3 regions of the Pseudomonas sp. SDO5271_S396 genome follow, and region 2 is predicted to be linked to each of the others. Evidence: predicted binding sites of a transcription regulator. Region 2 holds the regulator's gene; each other region holds the start of a gene.
What was found. The regulator sigma-54, encoded in region 2, starts transcription at its own class of promoters, with help from an activator protein. The targets are predictions, from matches to a motif close to ANTGGCATNNANNTTGCTNT.
Positions count from the first base shown of each region.

Region 1 (6,872 bases), on a different contig from region 2:
CATGATCGCCTGCCAGGCTTCCTTCAAGTCGATGAAGGCCTGTTCCAGCACCATGCGCACGACCCGCAGTTCGGTGGGGGTGAATTCGCGGCCTTCGATCTTGGCGTGACGGCCATCGCCGCCGAAGAAGTTGTCCACCAGCTTGAACACCAGCTTGGCGTCGAGGATGAACAACGCGGTGCCGCGCAGGGGCTTGATCTTGACCAGGTTGAGGCTGGTGGGCACGTACAGCGAGTGCACGTATTCACCGAACTTCATCACCTGCACGCCGCCCACCGCCACGTCCGCCGAGCGGCGCAGCATGTTGAACATGCTGATACGGGTGTAGCGGGCGAAACGCTCGTTGATCATTTCCAGGGTCGGCATGCGTCCACGGACGATGCGATCCTGACTGGTGAGGTCATAACTTTTGACACTGCCGGGTTCGGCAGCCATTTCGGTCTGTACCAGACCATCGTCGACACCATGCAGCAGTGCGTCGATTTCATCCTGGGACAGCAGGTCTTGCACGGCCATGTCGTGATCCTACTGCAATACGAAGTTAGTGAAGAGCGCCTGTTCGACCACGACTTTGCCGAGCTCTTTCTGGGCCACTTCCTGCACGCTGGCAGTGACCTTCTGGCGCAGCATTTCCTGGCCCACCGGCGTGGCCAGGCTGTCGAAGCTTTGTCCGGAGAACAGCATGACCAGGTTGTTGCGGATCACCGGCATGTGCACCTTGAGGGCATCCAGGTCCGACTGGTTACGCGCCAGCAAGGTGATGCTCACCTGCAAGTAGCGTTGACGACCGTTCTGAGTGAAGTTGGCGACAAAGGCCGGCAGCATCGGCTCAAAGATAGCCGGTTGCTTGACGTTAGTGGCGGTTTCGGCGGCAGGTGCCGGTTTGCTTGCACTGCTGTGCATGATGTACCAGGTGCCACCGACCGAGGCGCCGATGGCCAGGATAAGGCCCAACACAATCAACAGGATAAGCTTGAGCTTGCCCTTGCCCGCGGGTGCTTTTGCTGCGTCGTCGCTCTTCGCCATGCCAATAATCCGTCACTATTCGGGGATTCATAGATCTACGGAAAGGCAAGAGCAAGTGTTATGCCAGAGTTGTCTGGCTATCGGGTAAGGAGGCACACCACAAATCAACTGTGGGAGCTGGCTTGCCTGCGATAGCGGTGGGCCAGTTGGCATCTCTGCCGCTGATACACCGCTATCGCAGCGATGCGGCGACCCGACAAGCCAGCTCCCACACTGACCGTGCTTTGACTGGAATCAGGCGTAGTAATCCACCGCACTGGAGCCGATCACCGTCGAGGTCACGGGCGCTACAGCTTCAGCCACCTCAACATGGGCGCCCGCGTCGCTATCACCGCCACGCCCGCTGCTGCGGCTGACACCCGCGGTCTGCGCCTGCTGCTGTTGTTGTTGCTCCTGCCCACGGGACTGGTCAGACACATTGACGTCCACCTGCCCCATGCCCTGCTGGGCGAACATTTCCCGCAGGCGCCCCGACTGGCTTTCCAGGGCTTCACGCACCACCGGGTGGGCGCTCATGAAATTGACCTGGGCCTGCTGATCGGCGCTCATGTTGACCTTGATATCCAGGCGCCCGAGTTCGGCCGGCTGCAGCTGGATTTCCGCCGACTTGAGGTTGGCACTGGAGAGGTACATGACGCGGTTGACCACCTCGTCGGTCCAGCCGCTCTGGTGCATGGCCAACGGTGCATTCATCACCGGCGGCAAGGCGTTGGCGGTTTTCGGCGTGGCGGCCTGGGTCAACGCGGCCAGACGGTTGGCGAAGTCATCGACACGGGTGTCGCTGCTCGCGCCCTTCAAGTCCTTGAGGCCATCCTCGATCAGACTGCCGAACGCCTTGTCGCCGCCCGTGTCAGTGCTGTCCTTGGCGGCTTGCTGGTCAACCATATTGGCTAGGCCGGCGGCGAAATTCTGCGCGGCGGTCGGTTGATCCTGGGTCGGCGCTGGCGCGGTTTTCGGCGGAGTCTGGCTGCTGGCCGACACATGCCCACCCTGCTCCATCGCCAGACGCACCGCCGGCATGGCGTCCAGCGGGTCGGCTTGCGGATCGAACTCGGGCTTGGCCGGCTCGGTCGCCACAACCGGCGCAGCGGCAACCGGTGGCGCAGCCTTGTCATCCTTGGCTGCCACCGGCGCAGGGGTTTCCACCGGCGCGGGGACCGGCACCGCCACCGGGGCGACCGTGGCGATCAGCGCCGGGTCGACCACCGGGTCCGTCGGCGGCTGTTGCGCCAGGGTCGGGTCCACCGAGGCATCGTCATCGGAACTGGCGCTGTCATCGGATTTGGCAGGCGGCGTGGCCGGCGGGTTGGCAGGCAAGGTATTGCCGCTATCGGCAACCGCTGGCGCGCTGGCGGCAGACTTGTCGTTGCCGGCAGCAGGTTTGGCGCTGGCGTCGGAAGCCTTGTCCCGCGTGGGCTTGGCCGAGTTGTCATCGGTCTTGACCGAAGGTTTCGAGGCCTGGTTGGCGAACACCTGAGCGAAGGCCGGGCCCTTGTCCCGGGGGTCCGCAGCCGCTACCTGAGGAGTAGCAGCGGGCGCTTGAGGCTTGGCCGCAGGGGCAGCCTGAAGGAGCGAATTCGGGGCGACTGGCATAGGTAAAGGTCTCCACTGCATAGGGATCGAGGATGCAGTATCAGGAGGTAGAGCAAGAGTTGGGCCAGCTTTCGGTTTTGTGTGCAGATCCGTTGTTTGATGGGGCGCCCAGATCAAAAACAGAGCCAGAGCAGATTGATATCTGCTTGATACAGGAGATCCAAATTGTGGGAGCGGTCGGCTACCAGGCCGCCGTTACCGCAGAAACGGATCTACACGCAATCAAATCCGAAACCGCTGGCGCTCCGTCTCATACAACCGCTTCACCACCGCAAACTCACGATCAATCTGATCCACCAGCTTCCCAAGATCCACCGCCGCCCCGGCAGACTCAACCTCCAGACGCCGACACAACTCCGCCAAGCGCAATGCACCGAGGTTGCCGCTGCTGCCCTTGAAGCTATGGGCGATCCGCCCCAATGTCGTGGCATCGCCCCGCGCCTTGCGCAGGGCCTCGACACGCTTCTGGGAGTCATCGAGAAAGGTATCGAGCAACTTGGGATACTCGCCTTCCATGACCTCCTGCAAACCCGACAACACGCCAGGGTCCAGATGAGTCTCAACCACTTGCTCGCTCCTTGATCAAGAATCGGCGGATTATGCCAGAGCCTCCCAGGAAAACTCCACGCAGACACTGCGCCCGCCGTCAGACCAACGTACATCGCTGCTCAGCTGGCGCACCAGGCTCAACCCCCGACCAGACAGACGGTCGATATCCAGCGGACGGGCCAATACGTGTTCCACGTCGAACCCCGGGCCACTGTCTTCAATGCGCAAGGTCAGGTTGCCGCCCATGTCGGTCGGCACCACCTGCACATGCACCCGCACATAGCCGCTGTTCAAACTCGCCAGGCGCTCGTTGCGCTGGCGGTAATAGCGGGCAAACCCCTGGGCATCGCGCTTGAGCCGGGAGTCCAGGCCCAGCACGCCATGCTCCAGGGCATTGGAATACAGTTCGGCCATCACACTGTAGAGCGCCCCGCTCTGCTCTCGCAGGCCGTGAATTTCCAGCAACAATTGCAACAGGTACGGCAACGGGTTGTAACGCTTGAGGGTTTCGGCGCGAAACTCAAAGCTCACTGACCAGTCCAGCGGGCACGACTGGCCGCTGTCGGCATACAACGGCTCCGTGGCCCGCAGCGATTGGCCGGGTTGCAGGGTGACTTCCACCATGCTCACGTCATCCCGGGCCTCACCACGAAACGCGGCCAGGGCCTGTTCGATGTCTTCGAACAGGCGGTCGGGCTCGCGATTGGCGGCAAACACCTGCTGCAACCGTTCGGCGCCAAACAGCTGATCATTGGCGTCAGCGGTGTCCAGCACGCCATCGGACAACAGAAACACCCGATCGCCCAAGGCCATGGGCCAGACTTCAGTGCGGTCATCAAAGGCTTCCGCCGAGAGCACGCCCAGCGGCAAGTGCCTTGATGCCAACGGCGTGCGCTTGCCGCTGGCGACCTCATGCACATAGCCATCGGGCATGCCGCCATTCCACACCTCGACCACCCGCCGCTGGGCACTCAGGCACAACAAGGTGGCGCAGCAGAACATGTCCACCGGCAGGATGCGCTTGAGCTTGGCATTCATCTCCCGCAAGAGCTGCGCCAGGCCATAGCCCTTGGCGGTCATGCCGTAGAACACCTCGGCCAGCGGCATCGCCCCCACCGCCGCCGGCAAGCCGTGGCCGGTGAAATCACCGAGCAGCACGTGCATGTCGCCCGAGGGCGTGTAGGCAGCCAGCAACAGGTCGCCGTTGAACAGCGCGTAGGGCGATTGCAGGTAGCGGATATTCGGCGCGGCGTTGATACACCCGGAGTGGGCGACTTTGTCGAACACGGCCTTGGCCACGCGCTGCTCATGCAAAAGATAGTCATGGTGCCGCGCGATCAGGTCACGTTGCTGCAACACCGTGGCCTGCAAGCGACGCAGGCGGTCCATCGCGTTGATCTTCGCGGCCAGAATCAGTTGGTTATAGGGTTTGGGCAGGAAGTCGTCACCGCCGGCATCCAGGCATTGGGCCAGGGCTTCGCTCTCGCGCAACGAGGTCAGAAAGATGATCGGCACCAGCGCTTCACCCGCCAGTTGCTTGATCTGCCGTGCGGCTTCAAAACCGTCCATCACCGGCATCAGCGCGTCCATCAAGACCAATTGCGGACGCTCGCGCGTGAACACCTCCACCGCTTGCGCACCGTTGCTGGCGGTGAGCACCTGGTGGCCCTGGCGCCGCACGATGGTCGACAGCAACAACAAGTCGGCGGCGCTGTCTTCGGCGATCAGGATCGTCAGCGGCTCAAGGACCGGGGCCAGGGCGCTCAACTGATGTCGAACAGTTTGTCGAAATTGGAAATGCCGAGGATCTTGCGCACATCGGAGTTGCTGTTGATCACGCGGATATCGGCATCGTCGCCCCCGGCATGGTCACGCAGCAGCAGCAACATGCCGAGGGCGGAACTGTCGAGGTAGGTGGCCTCCTTGAGGTCTACCACAATGGCGTCGGGCTTGGGGTAGATGCGTTCGTAGACTTCACGAAAGTGCTGGTGACTGCTGAAATCAAACCGGCCCTTGACCGCGATCGTCAACTTCTTCCCATCCAGGGATACTTCCGACTCGACTGACATGCAACTGCTTCCGTGTCATTGGCAATGAGACAAGGTTTAGCAGGAGAAGGAGCTGCGGGCAACTTTCAATAGACGTCTTTGCGTGGCAGGCGCTGGGAGAGTTCGTCGAGCAATTTCTGTTCGCGCTTGTCTTCGATGGCTCGCGCTTCGTCGATATAGCGCTGCACCAGTTTGCGCAAGCCTTCGACCCGGGCGAACGCCGCCTGCCAGCTCTCGCGCGCCTTGTCGAGGTTGTTCTGGTGCCAGGCCAGGCTTTGGCGTTGCTGGCCCACAGCGGTTTCCAGCTGATTGAGAAAGCCCTGATAGCCCATCAGCCATTGGCCGGATACACCTTTGCTGCCGCGCTCTATCCACTGCTGCTGGTATTCGCCGCGAAAGCGCTCCAGGTCACCCAGCTTGCTTTCCGCCAGGCGTACTTGCCCCTGGAAATATCCCAGGCGTTGCACGGCGGTCTTTTCGGCTTTTTCGGCCATGTCCACCACGGGGGCCAGGCGCGCGGAACGGCTGTTGGCCATGGCTTAACCCCCTGGCGCCGGGGCGAAGATCGATTGCAGGTGCGCCTCGCTTTCCCCCATGCCGATCTTGTCGTTGAGGCCCTGGCGCAGGTAGGTCACCAGTTGCGGCTGCAGGGCAATCGCCAGGTCGGTCTCACGGTCACCGCCGGCCACGTAGGCACCGACGCTGATCAGGTCGCGGCTTTGTTGATAGCGCGACCACAGTTGCTTGAACTGCTGCGCACGGATCATGTGCTCCGGCGTGACCACCGACGGCATCACCCGGCTGATGGACGCTTCGATATCGATGGCCGGGTAATGCCCCTCCTCGGCCAGGCGCCGCGACAACACAATGTGGCCGTCAAGTACGCCCCGCGCCGAGTCGGCGATGGGGTCCTGCTGGTCATCGCCCTCGGACAACACGGTGTAGAACGCGGTGATCGAGCCCCCGCCGGCCTCGGCATTACCGGCACGCTCCACCAGCTTGGGCAGCTTGGCGAACACCGACGGCGGATAACCCTTGGTCGCGGGCGGCTCGCCGATGGCCAGGGCGATTTCCCGCTGGGCCTGGGCGAAACGCGTGAGCGAGTCCATCAGCAACAGGACGTTCTTGCCCTTGTCGCGAAAATATTCGGCGATGCGCGTGCAGTACATGGCGGCGCGCAACCGCATCAGCGGTGCATCGTCGGCTGGCGAAGCCACTACCACCGAACGCTTCAGACCTTCTTCACCGAGGCTGTGCTCGATGAACTCCTTCACCTCACGGCCCCGTTCGCCGATCAGCCCAACCACGATGATGTCGGCCTCGGTAAAGCGGGTCATCATGCCCAGCAATACCGACTTACCCACACCGGTACCGGCGAACAGGCCCAGACGCTGGCCACGGCCCACCGTCAATAATCCGTTGATGCTGCGAATGCCCACGTCCAGCGGCACGCTGATGGGGTTGCGGTTGAGCGGGTTGATAGTGGGGCCGTCCATCGGCACCCAGTCTTCGGCCTTCATGCCGCCCTTGCCGTCCAGCGCGCGACCGGCGCCGTCGAGGACCCGACCGAGCATGCCCATGCCCATGGGCAGGCGGCCCGTATCGGCCAGTGGCACCACGCGGGCGCCGGGGGCGATACCCGCCAGGCTGCCCACG
Region 1 covers NZ_JBSVWB010000013.1:55,947-62,818, forward strand. Annotated here, with positions in the region: gene fliM (flagellar motor switch protein FliM) at 1-516, opposite strand, end outside; gene fliL (flagellar basal body-associated protein FliL) at 526-1,026, opposite strand; gene ACW9IN_RS12010 (flagellar hook-length control protein FliK) at 1,261-2,619, opposite strand; gene ACW9IN_RS12015 (Hpt domain-containing protein) at 2,842-3,186, opposite strand; gene ACW9IN_RS12020 (ATP-binding SpoIIE family protein phosphatase) at 3,217-4,935, opposite strand; gene ACW9IN_RS12025 (STAS domain-containing protein) at 4,932-5,237, opposite strand; gene fliJ (flagellar export protein FliJ) at 5,303-5,752, opposite strand; gene fliI (flagellar protein export ATPase FliI) at 5,756-6,872, opposite strand, start outside.
Region 1: a site for sigma-54 is predicted at 2,669-2,688, ahead of ACW9IN_RS12010 (flagellar hook-length control protein FliK). Genes of this name have one in related genera too.

Region 2 (6,872 bases):
GAACTTCGCCGAGGCGCGGGCGTGCAAACCCAATTTGTTGATGATTTCAATTTCCAGAGCGGGCATCGCGGGGGTGTTCCTTTCAGCTAAGGTCGCGGTGGCGAACCTGGACGTTCTTGAGGGTTTGTTGCAGCACCTGACCAAGACGTTCGGTCAGATAGACGGAGCGATGGTGGCCGCCGGTACAGCCAATGGCAATGGTGACATAGGCGCGGTTGCTCGCGGCAAAACGCGGCAGCCATTTGAGCAGGTAGCTGGAGATATCCTGGAACATCTCCTCGACATCCGGTTGTGCGGCCAAATACTCGGCCACGGGCTGGTCCAACCCCGACTGATCACGCAATTCCGGCTTCCAGTAGGGGTTTGGCAGGCAGCGCACATCGAATACCAGGTCGGCATCCACCGGCATACCACGCTTGAAGCCAAACGACTCGACGAGAAACGCCGTACCCGGCTCTGGCTGGTTCAACAGGCGCAGCTTGATGGCGTCGCGTAGCTGATACAGGTTGAGATCGGTGGTGTTTATCTTGAGGTCGGCGAGATCGATGATCGGGCCGAGCAGCTTGCTCTCGTCCTCGATGGCTTCGGCCAGAGAGCGGTGCGGGCTGCTGAGGGGATGGCGCCGCCGGGTTTCGGAAAAACGCTTCAGGAGCGTTTCTTCGTCGGCGTCCAGATAGAGCACGTCACACTGAATGTGCTTGGCACGTACTTCTTCGAGTAATTGCGGGAATCGATCCAAATGGCTGGGCAGGTTGCGCGCATCAATCGAGACGGCCACCAGGGGCTGCGACAATTCGGTGTGAATCAATGCACGCTCTGCCAACTCCGGCAGCAGGCCGGCCGGCAAATTGTCGATGCAATAGAAACCGTTGTCCTCAAGAACGTTGAGGGCGGTACTTTTACCCGAGCCGGAGCGGCCGCTGACGATGATCAAACGCATGATTACTGCCCGTTTTGTTCATCCAGAACAACCTGATAAAGCGCTTCATTGCTGCTGGCGCTGCGCAGTTTGTCGCGTACTTCCTTGCGGTCGAGCATGCTGGCGATCTGCCGAAGCAGTTCAAGGTGCGCATCGGTGGCGGCTTGCGGGACCAGCAGAACGAACAGCAGGTCGACCGGGGCGCCGTCGATGGCGTCGAAATCGATAGGGGCTTCCAGGTGCAGCAGGGCGCTGACCGGGGTCTCACAGCCTTTGAGGCGGCAGTGAGGAATGGCGATGCCGTTACCAAAACCCGTGGAACCGAGTTTTTCACGGGCAATCAGCGCGTCGAACACGTCCTGCATCTCCAGATCCGGCACTTCGCGCGCGATCAGGTTGGCAATTTGTTCGAGGGCTTTCTTTTTACTGCCGCCCGGCACGTTCACGAGGGAACGGCCGGGGGTCAGGATGGTTTCAAGTCGAATCATGGGTGGGGAGTGTTAGCGGCCAGTGCCCTGAAGAAGGCTCTGCTGCTTTTCCTTATGCTTTTTGAGTTGGCGATCGAGCTTATCAGTCAACGCATCGATCGATGCATACATGTCTTCATGCTCGGCGTTGGCGACGACCTCGCCACCAGGAATCTGTAGAGTCGCTTCGATTTTCTGCTGAAGCTTGTCGACCTTCATGATCACCTGCACATTGGTGATCTTGTCAAAATGACCCTCAAGCCGTTTCAGCTTCTGCTCGACATAGTCGCGCAGTGGAGGGGTGACTTCTACATGGTGTCCACTGATGTTGACTTGCATACAGCTTCTCCTTCGTTGCCAGTGCATAACGCAGCAGGCCGGGGTGCCTGCCACTGGGCTGTATCCTGAAACCGCCTGAGCGACTTTAGAACACACCCCGAACGCTGTGGCCCGCCCGTCACATCAAACGCTTACGCTCGCTGGAAGGCGCGATCCCAAGGGATTCGCGGTACTTGGCGACGGTTCGACGGGCGACCTGAATGCCTTGTGCCTCCAGTAAACCAGCGATCTTACTGTCACTCAATGGCTTTTTCTGATTTTCCGCCGCAACCAGTTTTTTGATGATTGCGCGAATCGCCGTGGACGAGCATTCGCCGCCTTCGGAGGTGCTGACGTGGCTGGAGAAAAAGTATTTCAGTTCATAAATACCCCGCGGGGTATGCATGAATTTTTGTGTGGTTACCCGGGAAATCGTCGACTCGTGCATGCCTACCGCTTCGGCGATGTCATGCAGAACCAGAGGTTTCATGGCTTCGTCGCCGTATTCCAGGAAACCACGCTGGTGCTCGACGATCTGGGTAGCCACCTTCATCAGGGTTTCGTTGCGACTCTGCAGGCTCTTGATGAACCAGCGGGCCTCCTGCAACTGGTTACGCATGAAGGTGTTGTCGGCGCTGGTGTCAGCCCTGCGCACGAAGCCGGCGTATTGCGGGTTGACCCGCAGGCGAGGTACCGACTCCTGGTTCAGCTCCACCAGCCAGCGTTCATTGTCCTTGCGCACGATCACGTCGGGGACGACGTACTCGGCTTCGCTTGACTCGATTTGTGAGCCCGGGCGCGGGTTGAGGCTCTGCACCAGCTCGATGACCTGGCGCAGGTCGTCTTCCTTGAGCTTCATGCGGCGCATCAGTTGGCTGTAATCGCGGCTGCCGAGCAAATCGATGTAGTCGGTGACCAGGCGCTGGGCTTCGGCAAGCCAGGGGGTCTTGGCAGGCAATTGGCGCAGTTGCAGCAGCAGGCATTCACTCAGGGTGCGAGCGCCAATGCCGGCAGGTTCGAATTGCTGGATTCGGTGCAGAACCGCTTCGATTTCGTCCAGCTCGATGTCCAGCTCCGGGTCGAACGCCTCGAGGATCTCCTCTAGGGTCTCGTCCAGGTAGCCCTGGTTGTTGATGCAATCGATGAGTGTCACGGCGATCAGGCGATCGGTGTCCGACATCGGGGCCAGGTTGAGTTGCCACAGAAGGTGGCTTTGCAGGCTCTCGCCGGCGGACGTGCGGGTGGTGAAGTCCCACTCGTCATCGTCATTGCTCGGCAAGCTGCTGGCGCTGGTCTGGTAAACGTCTTCCCAGGCGGTGTCCACGGGAAGTTCGTTGGGGATGCGTTCGTTCCATTCGCCGTCCTCCAGGTTGTCTACCGTCGGGGCGGTTTCCTGATAGGAGGGTTCCTGAACGTCGGAATTGGGTTTTTGCTCGATGTTGTCGGCCAGCGGATCTGCATTGTCGAAGTCGTCGCCTTCTTCCTGGCGCTCGAGCATCGGATTGGACTCCAGGGCTTCCTGGATTTCCTGTTGCAGGTCCAGTGTCGACAATTGGAGCAGGCGGATGGCCTGTTGCAGCTGCGGTGTCATCGTCAGCTGCTGGCCCATTCTCAGGACTAGCGATGGTTTCATGGCAGGGGCTTAACACCTTATTCGCCGGCGCAACGCGCCATCCACGACAGGGCGCGTGAGCGCCAAACATAAGCAAATTATATGCCTGATATCGGGGGATTTGCCTAGAGCGCGGTAACAATAAAAATCCGAAGCTTCTTATTGATTTCCGCGCAGGATGACAAATGGCCTGACACCATGTGTGTTTACAGGCGGAACTCGTGACCCAGGTACACTTCCTTGACCAGTTCGTTGGCCAGAATGGTGTCGGAGTCACCTTCGGCGATCAGTTGCCCATCATTGACGATATAGGCGGTTTCGCAGATGTCGAGTGTTTCACGGACGTTGTGGTCGGTGATCAATACACCGATACCCTTGGCCTTGAGGTGATGGATGATCTGTTTGATATCGCCGACCGAGATCGGGTCGACGCCGGCAAACGGTTCGTCCAGCAGGATAAACTTCGGCGCCGTGGCCAGGGCGCGGGCGATTTCCACGCGACGGCGCTCGCCACCGGACAGGCTCATGCCGAGGTTGTCGCGGATGTGGTTGATGTGGAATTCCTGCAAGAGGTTTTCCAGCTCCTTGCGACGGCCGTCCCGGTCCAGTTCCTTGCGGGTTTCAAGGATGGCCATGATGTTGTCGGAAACCGACAGCTTGCGGAAGATCGACGCTTCTTGCGGAAGATAGCCAATGCCGGCTCGGGCGCGACCGTGCATGGGCTGGTGGCTGACGTCCAGGTCGTCGATCAGTACACGGCCCTGATCGGCCTGGACCAGGCCCACGATCATGTAGAAGCAGGTGGTCTTGCCGGCACCGTTGGGGCCGAGCAAGCCGACGATCTGGCCGCTGTCGATGGACAGGCTGACGTCGCGAACGACCTGACGGCTTTTATAGGCCTTGGCCAGATGCTGGGCTTTCAGGGTTGCCATTACTCGGCCTTCTTCTTCGGCTGGATAACCATATCGATACGTGGACGTGGCGCGGTGACCTTGTTGCCATTGGCGCGACCGGCATTGGCGACCTGTTTCACGGTGTCATAAGTGATCTTTTCGCCCTCGGTGGAGTTGCCATCGGGGCTGAGCACTTTTGCCTGGTCGATCAGGACGATACGATTTTGCTGGGCGTGATACTGGATGGTCTTGCCGTAGCCTTTCATCGGGCCGGTATCGGCAGGTGCCTGCTTCTGCTCGAAGTAGGCCAGGTTGCCCACGGAGGTGACTACGTCGATATCGCCTGCAGCGGTGCGGGTGAGGGTCACCGTGTTGCCGGTGATCTTCATCGAGCCCTGGGTGATGATCACGCCGCCGGTGTAGGTCGCGACGCCTTGCTTGTCATCCAGCTGTGCTTCGTCAGCCTGGATGCGGATCGGTTGCTGGCTATCGTTCGGCAGAGCCCAGGCGCTCACGCTTCCCAGTGCTGCGCCCAGACCGAGCAAAATAGGGAGAGTTTTAACGAGCCTCATACTGTCCTCTTACGTTCGATAGCAGGTGTATCCTGCTTTCTTTCAAATACGCTTTCATTCCCTTGCCAGTCGATACGCCGCCAGCGCCGTCGATTCTAACGTCTTGCTCGGTCTGCGCATATTGCTTCTGCGGGAATACGGTCATGCGACTGCTGGTAATCACGGTGTCACGGTTTTTCGCATCGGTGCGCGCAACGCGCACCGAATCGATCAGTTCGACCTGGGTGCCATCCGGGTTGACCTCGCCACGCTTGCTGGTGACGTGCCATGGAAATTCGGTACCGCGGTAGATATTCATGTCCGGGTTGGTCAGCAAGGTCACTTCGGTGGCCTTGAGGTGCTCGACCTTGTCCGACGTCATCTCGTACTGCACCTTGCCGTCGGGCAGGAACTGCACGCTCCTGGCATTGATGGCGTAATAGTCGATAGCACCTTCGTCCACCTGCGCCGCAGGCTGGTCGAGAAAGCGCTCCGGGCTGATATTCCAGTAGCCCACCGCGAGGAACAGCGCGGCGATAGCCCCGAAAAGCAGGAAGTTGCGAATCTTTTTGCTCAGCATAAAACGCTCTATAGGTAGGCGGCGTGTGCCGCTTCAAGGCTGCCCTGGGCTCGCAGAATCAACTCGCAGAACTCGCGGGCTGCGCCTTCGCCGCCACGGGCCGTGGTGATGCCGTGGGCGTGTTCGCGAACGAACGCCGCCGCATTCGCGACCGCCATGCCCAGGCCGACCCGGCGAATCACCGGCAGGTCAGGCAAGTCATCACCCAGATAGGCGACTTGCTCATAGCTTAGGTTGAGTTGGCCAAGAAGCTCGTCCAGCACCACCAGTTTATCCTCGCGGCCCTGATACAGGTGAGGAATCCCCAGGTTTTGTGCACGGCGTTCCACAACGGGGGTTTTGCGACCACTGATTATGGCTGTTTGCACGCCGGCGGCCATCAGCATCTTGATGCCCTGGCCGTCGAGGGTGTTGAAAGTCTTGAACTCGCTGCCGTCTTCAAGGAAGTACAAGCGGCCATCGGTCAGCACGCCGTCCACGTCAAAAATCGCCAGCTTGATGTTTTTACCGCGTTGCAGCAGGTCGCCACTCATTTACATCACTCCCGCACGCAGCAAGTCGTGCATGTTCAGGGCGCCGATCGGGCGGTCGTCGGCATCGACAACCACCAGTGCGCCGATCTTGTGGTCTTCCATGATCTTCAGCGCTTCGGCTGCGAGCATTTCGGGGCGTGCGGTCTTGCCGTGCGGAGTCATCACTGCGTCGATGGTCGCGGTGTGTATATCGATAGTGCGGTCCAGGGTGCGGCGCAAGTCGCCGTCGGTGAACACCCCGGCCAGGCGCCCGTCGGACTCCAGAATCACGGTCATGCCCAGGCCCTTGCGGGTCATTTCCATTAGCGCGTCCTTCAGCAGTGTGCCGCGCTGGACGTGAGGCAATTCATCGCCTGCATGCATGACATTTTCCACTTTCAGCAGCAGGCGACGGCCCAGAGCACCGCCCGGGTGGGAAAACGCGAAGTCCTCGGCGGTAAAACCACGCGCTTCCAGCAAGGCCACGGCCAAGGCATCCCCCATGACCAGAGCGGCTGTGGTGGAGGAGGTCGGTGCCAGGTTCAGCGGGCAGGCCTCGTGGGCGACGTGAACGTTCAGGTTCACTTCGGCGGCCTTGGCCAGCGTCGATTCCGGGTTGCCGGTGAGGCTGATCATCTTGATGCCCAGGCGCTTGATCAGTGGCAGCAGGGTCACGATTTCGTTGGTGGTGCCGGAGTTGGACAGCGCCAGGATGATGTCTTCCTTGGCGATCATGCCCATGTCGCCGTGGCTCGCTTCGGCCGGATGCACAAAAAAAGCGGTGGTCCCGGTGCTTGCCAGTGTGGCTGCGATCTTGTTGCCGACGTGGCCGGACTTGCCCATGCCGACGACGACAACACGGCCTTTGCTGGCCAGAATCATCTCGCAGGCGCGTACGAAATCCGCGTCGATATGGGCCAGCAGGCCCTCTACGGCTTCAAGCTCGAGACGGATGGTGCGTTGCGCGGATTGGATAAGGTCGCTGGATTGGCTCATGTCTGGAATCGTATAGCCTGACGA
Region 2 covers NZ_JBSVWB010000007.1:124,857-131,728, forward strand. Annotated here, with positions in the region: gene ACW9IN_RS08135 (HPr family phosphocarrier protein) at 1-66, opposite strand, end outside; gene rapZ (RNase adapter RapZ) at 83-940, opposite strand; gene ptsN (PTS IIA-like nitrogen regulatory protein PtsN) at 943-1,407, opposite strand; gene hpf (ribosome hibernation-promoting factor, HPF/YfiA family) at 1,420-1,725, opposite strand; gene ACW9IN_RS08155 (RNA polymerase factor sigma-54) at 1,844-3,337, opposite strand; gene lptB (LPS export ABC transporter ATP-binding protein) at 3,523-4,248, opposite strand; gene lptA (lipopolysaccharide transport periplasmic protein LptA) at 4,248-4,781, opposite strand; gene lptC (LPS export ABC transporter periplasmic protein LptC) at 4,768-5,340, opposite strand; gene ACW9IN_RS08175 (KdsC family phosphatase) at 5,349-5,873, opposite strand; gene ACW9IN_RS08180 (KpsF/GutQ family sugar-phosphate isomerase) at 5,874-6,848, opposite strand.

Region 3 (6,872 bases), on a different contig from region 2:
AGAGCCTGAGGCATTGGCCGCAGGCGAAGATGCCGGCGTTCGCAACCAGCGTGTTGCCGGACAGCGAGCTGGAGTTGCTGGTGGGGTATTTGAAGCATATGGCGGGGCGCAAGCAGCCCTGATCTAGGGATTGATTGTTCCCACGCTCCGCGTGGAAACGCATCCTGTGACGCTCCGCGTCACGACTTCAACAGCGGACGCGGAGCGTCCAGGGCGGCATTCCCACGCGGAGCGTGGGAACGATCGGTCACTACAGGGTTTACTGTTGCTGCACCGAGATCACTGGTGTCGGCGCGACGAAGACCTTGGCATGCATCTGTTCATGCCCGCCGCCACGGCGCATGCCACGCACAGGGCAGGCATCGAGGTAGTCCAGGCCCACGGCGAGCTTCAGGTGCCGCTCCGGCCTGGCCAACTGGTTGGTCACGTCAAAGCTGTACCAGGCGCCCTCCAGCCAGGCTTCTGCCCAGGCATGACTGGCCAGATGGCTGCTGTCTTCCGAGTACAAATACCCCGACACGTACCGCGCCGGAATCCCCAGGCTGCGCGCGCAAGCCAGAAACGCATGTGTGTGGTCCTGGCACACGCCGGCCCGGCCCGCAAACGCTTCGGCAGCGCACGTGTCGACTTCGGTGGCGCCGGGCGTGTAGACCATCGCCTGGTTGAGCGCGTGCATCAAGTCGATCAAGGCCGTGCGGTCGCGACGTGGATGACAGTGCTGTTCGGCAAAACGGCGTAGCGCTTCATCGGGCTCGGTCAGGCGCGTATTGCGCAGAAACGGAAACGCCGATTGAGTCTCGTATTCAGCCTCGCGCGACGCGTCGATATCCACCTGGCCACGGGCGCCAATGATGATCGCATCGTGGGGTTCATCCAGGGTCAACACGTGCAGGATGTTGCCGAACGGGTCCACTTGCGCGCGCACCGGACGCGGCAGATCCAACTGCCAACTGAGCACTTGCTGGCGCTCGCTGTCATGGGGCGTCAGGCGCAGATACTGAATGCTGGCGCGCACCTGATCTTCGTAGTGGTAGGTGGTTTCGTGGGTGATGGAGAGTCTCATGCAGCCTCCAGGTAAGCACTGTAGATGGCGTCGCCCAGTTGGCGGACCTGCGGGATGAAATCGGTCAACCAGGCGTGCAGGCCTTCCTCGAGGATTTCGTCGATGGCGGTAAAGCGCAGGCGCGCGTCCATCTCGGCGGCCAGGCGCTGGGCCGGTCGACCGTTGAGGCCGGGCAGGCTGGCGAGAATCTGGTCGATCTCTTCGCTGCAAGCGCGCAGCGAACGCGGTACGTCGGCGCGCAACAGCAACAGTTCCGCGACTTGCCGGGCACCCGGGGCATCGCGGTAGATCTCGGTGTAAGCCTCGAACGACGACAAGGCCCGCAACAACGCACTCCATTGATAGTACGCGTGGGCGGTGCCGTCAGTGACGGTGTCGGCGCGATCGCCAGCCATTTCATAGCGCGCATCCAGCAGACGCAGGGTGTTGTCGGCCCGCTCGATAAAGGTTCCCAGGCGGATGAAGCGGAACGCGTCGTTGCGCATGATGGTGCCGTAGGTGGCGCCGCGAAACAGGTGCGAGCGCTCCCTGACCCTCTCGCAGAACCGGCTCATGCCGTAGCGGCTGAGACCTTGCTGGGCGATCTCGCGAATATCCAGCCAGGTCGCGTTGATGTTTTCCCACATGTCGGCGGTAATTCGCCCACGCACCGCATGGGCACTGGCCCGCGCAGCACCGAGGCAGCTGTAGATGCTGGCGGGGTTGGCCGCATCCAGCGCGAAGAAGTGCAGCAAGTGCTCTGCATGCAGGTCACCGTGGCGCTCGCGATAATCCTCCAGGGTGCCGGTGATCAGCAGCGGCATGGCCAATTCATGCAAGCCGTCACCGTGGCCGTTCTGCGGCATCAGTGACAGCGAATAGCTCACCTCCAGCATGCGCGCGAGGTTTTCCGCACGCTCCAGGTAGCGTGACATCCAGTACAGGTCCGAAGCAGTTCGACTCAACATGGCATCAGTCCTCCACCACCCAGGTGTCTTTGGTGCCGCCGCCCTGGGACGAGTTGACCACCAGCGAGCCTTCGCGCAACGCCACGCGGGTGAGGCCGCCAGGCACCACGCGGGTGTCCTTGCCCGATAGCACGAATGGCCGCAGGTCGATGTGTCGCGGGGCGATGCCGTTGTCGACAAAGGTCGGGCAGGTGGACAAGCACAGAGTCGGCTGGGCGATATAAGCGTGGGGGCGTGCCTTGATGCGCTGACGGAAATCGTCGATTTCGGCAGCGGTGGAAGCGGGCCCCACCAACATGCCGTAGCCGCCGGAGCCCTGGGTTTCCTTCACCACCAGCTCCGGCAGGTTGGCCAGCACGTGGGACAGTTCGTCGGGCTTGCGACACTGGAACGTCGGAACATTCTTCAGAATCGGCTCCTCGTCCAGGTAGAAACGGATCATCTCGGTGACGAAGGGATACACCGACTTGTCGTCCGCCACCCCGGTGCCGATGGCATTGGCCAGCACCACATGACCCGAGCGATAGGCCGCGAGCAGGCCCGGCACGCCGAGCATGGAGGCGGGGTTGAAGGCCAGCGGGTCGAGGAAGGCATCGTCGAGGCGGCGGTAGATCACGTCCACGGCCTTGGGACCGTCAGTGGTGCGCATGAACACGCGGTCGTCGCGCACGAACAGGTCGGCGCCCTCCACCAGTTCCACGCCCATCTCCCGGGCCAGAAACGCATGCTCGAAAAACGCGCTGTTGAAACGCCCAGGGGTCAGTACCACCACGCTGGGGTTGTCCAGGGGGCTGGCGCTTTTCAGGGTGTCGAGCAACAGGTTGGGGTAATGGTCAATGGGCGCAATGCGCTGGGCGGCGAACAGTTCGGGGAACAGGCGCATCATCATCTTGCGGTCTTCGAGCATGTAGCTGACGCCGCTGGGAGTCCGCAGGTTGTCTTCAAGCACGTAGTAAGTGCCGTCGGCATCGCGGACCAGGTCGACCCCGGCGATGTGAGCGTACAGGTCTCGGTGCAGGTCCAGGCCTTGCATCGCCAGCTGGTACTGCTCGTTGGCCAGTACCTGTTCGGCGGGAATGATCCCGGCCTTGATGATGCGTTGTTCGTGATACAGGTCGGCGAGAAACAGGTTCAGCGCCTTGACCCGTTGAATGCAGCCGCGCTCGACCACCCGCCATTCTCTGGCGGGGATGCTGCGCGGGATGGTGTCGAAGGGAATCAGGCGCTCGGTGCCCTGCTCGTCGCCGTAGAGCGTGAAGGTGATTCCGGCGCGGTGGAACAGCAAATCGGCTTCGCGCCGACGCTGGGCCAGCAGTTCGGGAGGGGTTTCAGCCAACCAGCGGGCGAATTCCCGGTAATGGGGACGCACCTGCCCTGCCCCATCGTACATTTCGTCGTAATAAGTGCGGATCATGCCGTACTCCTTGTCACGCGGACGCAAGAACCATCGCAAGGCCCGTGCCAGCGGCATAAACACTTAAAAATCAGTGAGTTGAATAAATACCCGAACCTTATCGCACCGTCCTGGTGCGCGCAGTGCCCGGCGTCTGGCCGCACGCTTCATCACAATGCGGGTTTTGACTATCGACAGCATAGTCAGAGTTGATTTCACTGCCCGGCATTGCTTGCGGATAATCGCCACCATCTGCTGAACAGGACACGTCCTACATCTTCAGCGCTCCGCTCTTCCCGTTAGGCCACTCTTCTTGGGTGGCCTTTTTTTTGGTGCCGAAAAACTGCCTGCAAGTTCCGAATATTTATTGTGCGACGCACACAAAAACGGCCGACCCAAGGGTCAGCCGCTGTGCTGTGTTGCGTGTGCCACTACATGGGTCGCCCGCGCACCTCCTGCTTGACGCCCCAGCCCTCGATGATCCCGCCCAGTGGCTCGACCACCGCTTCAAAGTCTTGCTCGAAGTCTCCTATGCCGTCGTAGGTGGCAGACATGATTTTGCTCAGTTCCAGGTACCAGGCGCCATCGTCGCGCGCGCTGACCTGGGCATTCAGGGATTCCCCACGAAAACGACCCGCAGCCCTGCGCGCGCGCTCCTCATCCGGGAAAATGGCGTAGAACTCGATGGGGTGGAAACGTGAGAAGTCGAAGCCGCCCTCTTTCATGCGGCGCAGAACGTGGGTGCTGATGTCTTCTTGATAGGCTGTGCTCATGAAACGTCCTCCTCAAACCGATGGATAGACTTTCCGTGCTTCCCGAAGCCCGCGCCCTACTGGCACGGGGACTACGGCAATGACTACACCGCTGGAAAACAAGCATGGAGCTGACAAGACCAGACCTTAGCGATTCATTCGCTGATCTCCCTTGCAGAGTAGCGCGAAGCTATCACCTCCACCAGAGGGCCTTGCAGGGCGTACAGCGAATGTTCAGACGGAGGGGGAAATGTCGAGGATTTGAATGCTGTTCTGATCCTTGAGGATCTTGACCGTCGGCTCGGGTTTGCGGCCTTCGAGGTCATTGAGGTCCAGCTCGGCGGCCACAGGCACCATCCTGGCGCGAACCATATGCGCAGCGTCTTCGAGGCTGGGCTTTTGTTCGCAGGTGAACTGCTGCACGGCCTTTACACCGTGATCATCAACGAAGGTAATGTCCCAATTTTGCATCAGTGCCTCCTCGATAAAGCCCATGTGTGGGCTCACATTCATCTGGACCTTGAGGGTTCGTCAAACGTTCCCCCCAAGGCCGGAGGCACCGGATCGGCTGCGCTTACTTCTCGGCGTGTTCCTTGAGGGCCTTCAAGGTGTTGAACGGCGCGTCCACCACGAACTTGTTGGCCAACCAGGAAGGCACGCTGCCACCTGGCTCGGTGTGCACCTGGTAGGTCACTTCGGTGAGGTTGTCGCCCTTGGGCACCAGCTTCCAGAAGCCATCCACCTGCGCCACCCGGACGTACCCTTTCTCTTCAGGCTTGTAGGTGGGCACGCCTTCCAGTTTGCGGGTCAGGCTGCCATCGGCGGCCTTGGTGGTGGTGATATGCAGGTAGGAGTCACGGTCCGTTACCGGGAACGGAGCCTTGAATTGGGTGTAGGTCCAGCTCTCGTCACCTTTCTTGTCGACCAGCTTCTGGGATTTGCACTCGTGAATCCATTTGCAGGCACCCGCTACGTCTTCCTGCAGGGCCTGAATCTTGGCGACCGGCGCCTTGATCGTGGTGACGCCGCGATACGCCTTGTACTTGGAGCCGGCAATTTCGCTCAGGGATACCTTGATACCGTCTTCATCCTTGGCGACTTGCCAATCCTCAGCCTGGGCAGTGGCAGCGAACAACACCGTAAAACCGCACAACACAGCCATTCGTTTCAGCGAACCCATTGTTGTATTCCTTATTGTTGAAGTTCCGATAGTAAAGCCCATCAAGCCGCAGTCATCTGCTCCCACCAGCCGATCAACCTGATCGCGTCCGCCTGGTCGGTGCCGCAGACCTCGATGTCCGCCTTGAAATTGCCGCACACCGCCGGGCGCTCTGGCTGGCCGAACAGCAGGCATAGCTGTTCGACCGAGAGGTGCAGGCAGCGCTCGCCGGCCGGTTTGCCGTTGGGCATTCCCGGAATGGGCGAACTGATGGAGGGGGCGATGCAGCAAGCGCCACAACCTTCACGGCAATTCATGAACAGCGGTTCCTCGAGGGCTCAATGTGGATGGCCGGGCTAGAGTACGCCCTTAAACATGCGTTTTAAAATGGCCTAACAGGGGTTTTTCGCACAAAACAAAAGTGACTGACCAGTCTGCGACAGATGGTCAGGCGTCAGGGTCACCCGCCTTGAAGAAATTTACTGCTTGAATTCGAAATCCAGCGCCGCGCCTTCCACATCGCGCCGTTCTTCGTTGCGCAATTGCAGCTTCATTTCATTGCTGAGCAGCCGACCGTTGATCTGGAACGCACTGTTGTCCGTGGGTTTGTCGCCAAACATCGGCGGCAACAAGGGCACGCTTTTGGGCTTGGGCATGGTACCGATGGGCTGCAAATGCCTCACCATGTCGGAGGGGAGCGACAAGTCCAACTGTGCCGGTGGCAATGGGGTTTGTGCCACTTCGTGGGCCGACTTGGACTTGCTCGCGATCGGTGCGCGCTTTTTTACCGTGGCGGCTTTCTTCTTGGCCACCGGGGCTTTTTTGGCCGGGGTCGGCGTCTTCGCGGGGGCCTTCTTTTGCTGACTGCTGGCGGCAGGCTGCGGCTGGCTTTGGGTCACGGGGGTGGCCGCCAGCAGTGTGCTGACGTTGCACAGGCTTAACAGTCCAATCACCAAAGCAGCACGAAAAATTGATGTCATATCGCCAACAGCATTAACGGCAGAGGGCCATATGCTCGCTTGTTGCGCGCGGCATGACAAGCGTGGTGATCAGCCAGCCATCGGCCCTGTCCCCAATCACGGGCTCAAAAACCGGCTGCGGTTTCCTGGCACAACTGGTTGGCCAACATGCCCAGAGTCATCAGCGCGCGCTCGGCCTCACGGTTCCACGGAGTGCCGCAATTGAGGCGAATACAGTGGTTGAACTGTTCCGTATTACTGAAGATCAACCCTGGTGCGATGCTGATGCCCTGCTGCAAGGCACGCACATGCAGTTCCTGGGTATTGACCCGACCCGGCAAACTGACCCACAGGATAAAACCGCCGCTCGGACGGGTCATCTGGGTGCCTTCGGGAAAATACTGCTGCACCGCCAGCTGAAAGGCGTTGAGGTTCTTGCGGTATTCCTGGCGGATGTAGCGCAAGTGCCGGTCATAGCCGCCATTTTCCAGGTAGGCTGCCACGCCCATCTGGGTAACGCTGCACGCCGAATGGGTGCTGAACATCTGCAACCGCTGGATCTCCTGCTGGTACTTGCCGGCAATCATCCAGCCGATGCG
Region 3 covers NZ_JBSVWB010000006.1:116,471-123,342, reverse strand. Annotated here, with positions in the region: gene ACW9IN_RS07195 (c-type cytochrome) at 1-122, shown strand, start outside; gene ACW9IN_RS07190 (transglutaminase family protein) at 260-1,063, opposite strand; gene ACW9IN_RS07185 (alpha-E domain-containing protein) at 1,060-2,010, opposite strand; gene ACW9IN_RS07180 (circularly permuted type 2 ATP-grasp protein) at 2,015-3,424, opposite strand; gene ACW9IN_RS07175 (ribonuclease E inhibitor RraB) at 3,835-4,176, opposite strand; gene ACW9IN_RS07170 (hypothetical protein) at 4,390-4,626, opposite strand; gene ACW9IN_RS07165 (START domain-containing protein) at 4,730-5,335, opposite strand; gene ACW9IN_RS07160 (YkgJ family cysteine cluster protein) at 5,377-5,631, opposite strand; gene ACW9IN_RS07155 (translation initiation factor 2) at 5,794-6,294, opposite strand; gene ACW9IN_RS07150 (aminotransferase-like domain-containing protein) at 6,399-6,872, opposite strand, start outside.
Region 3: a site for sigma-54 is predicted at 3,457-3,476, ahead of ACW9IN_RS07180 (circularly permuted type 2 ATP-grasp protein). Genes of this name have one in related genera too.